Regions from separate parts of the Bacillus sp. XB1 genome, predicted to be linked through region 1. Evidence: riboswitches for the same ligand, from Rfam matches in the RefSeq annotation. Region 1 holds a riboswitch; the other holds the start of a gene.

What was found. Region 1 has a riboswitch for cyclic di-GMP ahead of ACK1U5_RS24670 (methyl-accepting chemotaxis protein). Riboswitches for the same ligand answer to the same signal wherever they lie in the genome.
Region 2: another riboswitch for cyclic di-GMP. It lies ahead of ACK1U5_RS13215 (SpaA isopeptide-forming pilin-related protein); the one in region 1 lies ahead of ACK1U5_RS24670 (methyl-accepting chemotaxis protein).

Annotation. Positions count from the first base shown of each region.
Region 1 is NZ_JBNRIL010000005.1:113,101-116,318, reverse strand. Features, by position in the region: gene ACK1U5_RS24670 (methyl-accepting chemotaxis protein) at 1-1,731, opposite strand, end outside; cyclic di-GMP riboswitch class I at 1,867-1,951, opposite strand; gene ACK1U5_RS24665 (anaerobic C4-dicarboxylate transporter family protein) at 2,234-3,218, shown strand, end outside.
Region 2 is NZ_JBNRIL010000001.1:2,583,126-2,586,343, reverse strand. Features, by position in the region: gene ACK1U5_RS13220 (TetR/AcrR family transcriptional regulator) at 385-921, shown strand; cyclic di-GMP riboswitch class I at 1,094-1,186, shown strand; gene ACK1U5_RS13215 (SpaA isopeptide-forming pilin-related protein) at 1,247-3,218, shown strand, end outside.

The DNA.
Region 1 (3,218 bases):
AAACTCACCAATAAGCTCTTGTAATTCCTGAGAAAGCCAACTTAAAGAAGTCGCTAATTCTGCAATATCTTGTACTGATATTTCTTGCTCTTTCATGCTTTCTTCAACATTACTACTGCTGTTGGCATAAGTATTTGCAATATGTGATAATTCATTTACGACTTGAACAATATTCTGACTATTTTGTAAAATGTCACTCGAATTACCGGAAACAGCTTTTACTTGATCTGTAACAGATTGCGCTGATTTTGAGATTTTTTCAAAGAAATCTCCACTACTTTGAACAAGCGAAATTCCAGTTTCTACTTCTTTTGAACCTTTTTGCATGGAAACTACAGCATCTTCTGTCTCAGCTTGTGTTTCACCAATTAATTTCGCTATATCTTTTGCAGACGCTTCCGTTTGTTCTGCTAATTTTCGTACTTCATCAGCAACAACTGCAAACCCTCTTCCAGCTGCTCCAGCACGTGAAGCCTCAATAGAAGCATTTAAAGCTAATAAATTTGTTTGATTTGAAATACCTGTAATTACAGTTACGATATCACTAATTTCTTTTGACCTTGTTTCTAACGAATAAATGATGGAAGATAAATCTTGTACTGCATTTTGGATTAAACTCATTTGATTAATAATTTGTCCAATCACTTCATTACCTTCAATTGAATGTTGTTCCATACCTTCAGAAGCAACCGCAACTTGTTTTGCAGCCCCAGTTATTTCTTCTACCTTATCTTCCATTCCATGTACAATTCCTAAACATTGTTGTACTGAAGTTTTTTGAGACTGTGCCCCTACTCTTAAACCTTCAATAGAACTTGCAATCTCTTGAACTGCCATGCTGTTTTCCTCTGTACTCGCCGACAATTCTTGTGAAGAAGAAGAAACTTGCTCAGCAGTTTGCCTTACTTTATCTATAATCCCTTTAAATTTTTCAATCGTGTTATTGAAATAAACATTAATAATTCCAATATCATCTGGTCTTTCTTTTAATTTAATACTTAAGTCACCTTCACCAATTTTACGTAACCCTTCTCGTAAATCTTTTAATGGAGCTAGCGAGTGACGCACGATAAAGAATTGAGTAATAGTCGCAATTGCTAATGAAATAATGATGAAGAGTAAGCCCTGTATCATAAACTTCTCTTTTGTAATAGGAACAATGGAAGCATCTAAGTCAGCCGCAACAATTGCAACAATATTGTTTTCTCCATCTGTAATTGGTTCTAATATTGTCACCCACGAACCTATTTCATCTTCATATACTTCTGTCATTTGAGCCTTTTTCGTATCAATCACTTTATCGTATGCCTTCATCCAATGAGCGGGTTGTTCATAATAATCTCCCGGCTTTATAGGAAACGCATTTGTTAACTCTGTAGTCAAACCAACGAGTTGTAATTCTCGCTTTTCATTCGGCTTTGCTCCTGTAACATACGTTTGTCCAACGCTTTTCAATTCTTTTGATACTTCATCTAATTTCTCTGTTAACTTTTCTTTTTTCACTTTTTCGGCTGTAGGATCTTTCGCCATGTCTCTAACTAATTCTACATCCAGTTTTTTCAATACTATTTCTCCTGTTTCAATAGACTGCCTTTCAAATAAAGACATCATACTATTTTGAAACATGTTAAAACTTAATGCACCCATACTTCCAACAAGTGTCAAAATAACTAATACGGTTAATAAGACGTTCTTTTGAAGGAACGATAACTTATGCCAATATTTTTTCATTAATATCCACCTTCCTTAATCAACATAAACAAAAAAAACAAAATATATGAATATTTTGTTTGAAAATGTTTCTCAATATGTTCGAGAATAAAAAAAAGCCAATGTAAAAGCATTGGCCAAGACCAACCCTATCCGTCCGGTAACTGGCTAGCGTAGCCTTTCGACCTTAGCTCCTGTAGTTTTGCGTCCTCATGTTTCCATCAGTTTGCCTTTCTCGCTGAACGAGTTGAACGATATGGGAGTTCTATGAGAATTAATTTATTCTCTTTCAAAGATTACAACATATAAATCAAAATGTCTACTTATTTAGAGATATAAATACAAATTTTTAATGAATTGCTTTTTCAAAATAATTTCAAAAAGTACGTGAATGTTACTTTTTTTATGTTATATAATAAAAAATGTATAAATAACAAGGATTTCTTCGGGTATTTATTTAATTTTCATTCAAATTAAACTATTCGAATATATCTTAACTAATGAATTTCGGAGGTAGTTTATCATGTTTTGGCTACAATTTCTTACCTTGTTACTCTGTATTTTTATTGGTGCACGCCTAGGCGGAGTTGGTTTAGGAGTAATGGGTGGAGTTGGTATGGCAATACTCGTTTTTGTCTTCCACTTACAACCAACGGCGCCTCCTATCGATGTAATGCTTATGATTTTGGCAGTAATTACAGCTGCTGGTGCTTTGCAAGCCGCTGGAGGAATGGACTACCTTGTTCATCTAGCTGAAAAGGCATTACGAAAAAATCCAAAGCGTATTACTTTTTTTGCTCCAATTGTTACTTATTTATTCACACTATGTGCAGGTACTGGTCACGTTGCTTATTCTGTACTTCCTGTTATTGCAGAAGTCTCTCGCGAATCCGGAATTAGACCAGAACGACCAATGTCAATTGCCGTAATTGCTTCCCAACAAGCAATTACAGCTAGTCCTATATCAGCTGCAACAGTTGCACTTTTAGCAATGTTAGCTGACTATAAAATCACCTTATTAGATATTTTAAAAGTAAGTATCCCTTCTACTTTCATCGCTTGTATGATAGCTGCATTTGTTGCTAGTAAGATGGGAAAAGAATTAAATGAAGACCCTGAATACTTAAAACGATTAAAAGAAGGATTAATTCCTAAGCTTGAAGAGAAAAAAGAATTTGTAGGTGTAAAGGGCGCAAAATTATCAGTTATCCTTTTCCTTGTAGGAACCTTCCTTGTTGTACTTCTTGGTTCATTTGAAGCACTTCGTCCAGGATGGATAGTTGATGGGAAGTTAGCCCGTCTTTCCATGCCGAACACAATTGAGATGGTTATGTTAACTATCGCGGCTCTTATTATTATTTTCTGTAAACCAAATGTAGAAAGCATTGTATCTGGTAACGTCTTTAAAGCAGGAGCAACAGCAGTTGTTGCTATTTTCGGTATCGCTTGGATGGGAGATACTTTCTTTAATGGAAACTTAAATATGATTCAAGGATCGATTCAGCATT
Region 2 (3,218 bases), on a different contig from region 1:
CCGACTAGTGAAGATGTGAAGGATGCTAGTTGGCAGCGAATTTGTTAAGTAGAATGTTATTACTCAATTTAATGGGAGTAATAACATTTTTTATTTAGTACTGAAAGAATTAATGCTGTCTTAAAGTAATAAGAAGGAATAAATCGGTAAATTTTATTAATGGATATATTTTCAATAAATACAAAAGTATAGATGTATAGTCAGCTTTGTGTATTTAATGTTATCATATTGAATGATATGGAAATTTTTAATAGAATAAGTAACTAAAAATTCAAAGGTAATGAAGCTTTTGTTGTATAAAGAAAATACTTAGTAGTAATCAACAATATTAAAAATAAGATTCGTATTTATATAAATTTAGTAGAAATGGGGTTTTAAAAAGGAATGAGTATAAGCATAACGCGGCAAAAGATTTTGACGGCCGCTTCTCAAATTGTACAATGTAAAGGGGTTGCTAAATTAACCTTGGAAGCAGTGGCAAAAGAGGCGGGTTTAAGCAAAGGTGGATTATTGTATCACTTTTCAAATAAAGAAGCTTTAATAGAAGGTATGATAGTCCGAGGGGTAGAGGATTATGAAGGGGCCATTTACAATAAAGTAGCGGAAGACTCAGAGAGGAAAGGGAGATGGGTTCGCTCTTTTGTAGAGGAAAGATTAAGTAATGAGAGAAGAACAGAAGAGTTGTCTAGCAGTATGATGGCAGCACTCATGTTAAAACCTGAATTACTTGAGCCATTACAACAATCATTTCAGCAACTGCAAAAAAATATAGAGAATGATGAGATAGATTCAGTTTGTGCAACAATTATTAGATTAGCAGCAGATGGATTATGGTATTCGGAATATTTAGGGGTTGGAAGACTAAGCCCCGAGTTAAGAGAAAAAGTAATTCAAGCTCTTATTAGTAATTCATATAAATAGAATATGCGAACTATATAATTTTAAAATAATTCACCATTGCTTCTTTAATGTAGTGGTGAATTATTTTTTTTATTAGAAAAATAGAACAATTTTATAGAGTATTGAATTATAACCGTCCAGACGGTATAGTAATATTTGGTTTAAGAGGAAAATGAAACAAAAAAAGAATAAAAGATATTTTTAGCACACTATTCGAAAGGATAGGCCGCAAAGCTTAGAGTCTACGGTAATACATATTGGTTACTAAGATCGTCTGGTTGCACATTTTTGATGCAACCGGACGATCTTTTTTTGTTATATAAATATAAAAATTTAGGAGGGAACTATGCAAATGAAAAGTACTAAAAGACATATTTCAATGGTTTCATTAGTTTTTCTAGTATTATTTTCAGTGCTGAATGTGTGGGCTCCAGTTATTCAAGCTGCTGTGATGAAAAGTCCAGTGGACGAAATTAATATTTCCCGTACTGATGGCACGACATCTGAACCATATCAAGCCTCAGATGGTATGAAAGTAGAAGTGAAGTGGTCAGCTAAAGAAAAAATAAAAAGTGGAGATCAATTCACAATTGATATGCCAAAAGAGTTTCGAAAAGACCTTATGAATATGAGTTTTCCTTTAAAAGATGCTGAAGGAAAAACAGTTGGTACATGTGAGATGAAAAAGGGTCTATTAACGTGTACTATGGGTGATTACGTAGAAGGAAAGAACAACATTAAAGGTTCTTTATTCGTAGAATTCTACTTTGGTCTAGAAGCATATGATGGTGTTAAAGAAATTCCATTAGAATTTAACGTTGATGGTCAAATCGTAAATAAAGAAGTAAATGTAAGTAATACGACAGAGAGACCGAAGCCACAACCCAATACGGAAAATCTATTGAAATGGGGTTCTTATAATCAAGAAGATCCGTCTATTGCTGATTGGCTTGTATATGTAAATGCAACTGGAACAGAAATGCAAGATCTTAAATTAACAGATACATTAGGACCTGGGCATGAGTTAATTACAGACAGCGTATTATTAGAAGAGGCTGTATTTGAAGATGGTTATGCACCAACAAATATTAAGCCAGCAAATTTATCTAACATTAAAATAAATGCAACAAAGACTGGATTTACAATTGAATTTCCAGACAGTTCAAAAGGCTATATTTTAAGATATAAAACAAAGGTTACAAATCCTGCTGCAAAACCTCATAAAAATACTGTGAAATTAGAAGGTAAAAATATTAAAACTGAAGAAAAAGTAGGACAAGTATTTGTGAGTGGTGGGGGAGGATCCGGTTCAGGTGACAATAATCCACCTAGCATTGAAAAAAATATAGTTGATGAGAATGGCAAGCTTGTAGAGAATGAGCAGCTAACACAAATGGATCAAGTTATTCAATACCAAGTTGGTACACATATACCGAACGATCCTCCTAAATACACATCTATGGTAATTAGTGATGATTTAGAAGATGTTTTAGAAGTATTAGAGGCAAAAGTGTATGATAAAAATGGCCAAGATATTACTTCTAAAGGGACGTTAAATATAGATAAACAAAGAAGTGAAGTAACATTTACGTTTGGTGAGAATTTTGATTATAAGTCATATGAAGACCAGATAATTAATCTTAGTATCAAGGCGAAAATTAAAAATAATGCAGACTTATCTTCTTACGTAGATAAGAAGATTCCTAATAAAGCGGAATTACATTTTGATGATAAAACATTAACATCAAAAGAAGTAACTATTACACCGCCTGAAGCTCCAAAAGATGGTACAGTATCGCTTCATAAAATAGATTCTGAGAATCCGAACAAAGGGTTAAAAGGTGCCGAATTTGAAGTTCGAAATAGTGCAAATGAAGTTGTTGCAAAACTGACAACGGACGAAAAAGGTTTTTCAGTACTTCAAACTTTAGCTCCTGGGACGTATAAAGTTTATGAAACAGTAGCACCAGAAGGATATCAAAAATTAACAAGCCCAGTAGAGGTTACACTTCAAGCTGGAGAAACAAAAACAATTGAAATTAAAAATACTGTGCAAAAGGGTCAAATTGAAATAAAGAAAATTGATTCGGAAAATGGTGAAAAACCATTAGCAAATGCAGAGTTTGATATAGTAAAAGACGGTGTAGTAGTCGAACATATTGTTACAGATAAAGATGGTAAGGCAATCTCTAAACCGTTAGCACTAGGAAAATATATTTTAAAAGAAACGAAAGCGCCTGAAGGCTACCAATTAAAAGAAACAGAGTTCGAAGTAAATGTAACAGGGGACGGCATATTCCCAATACAAGTGGAAAATG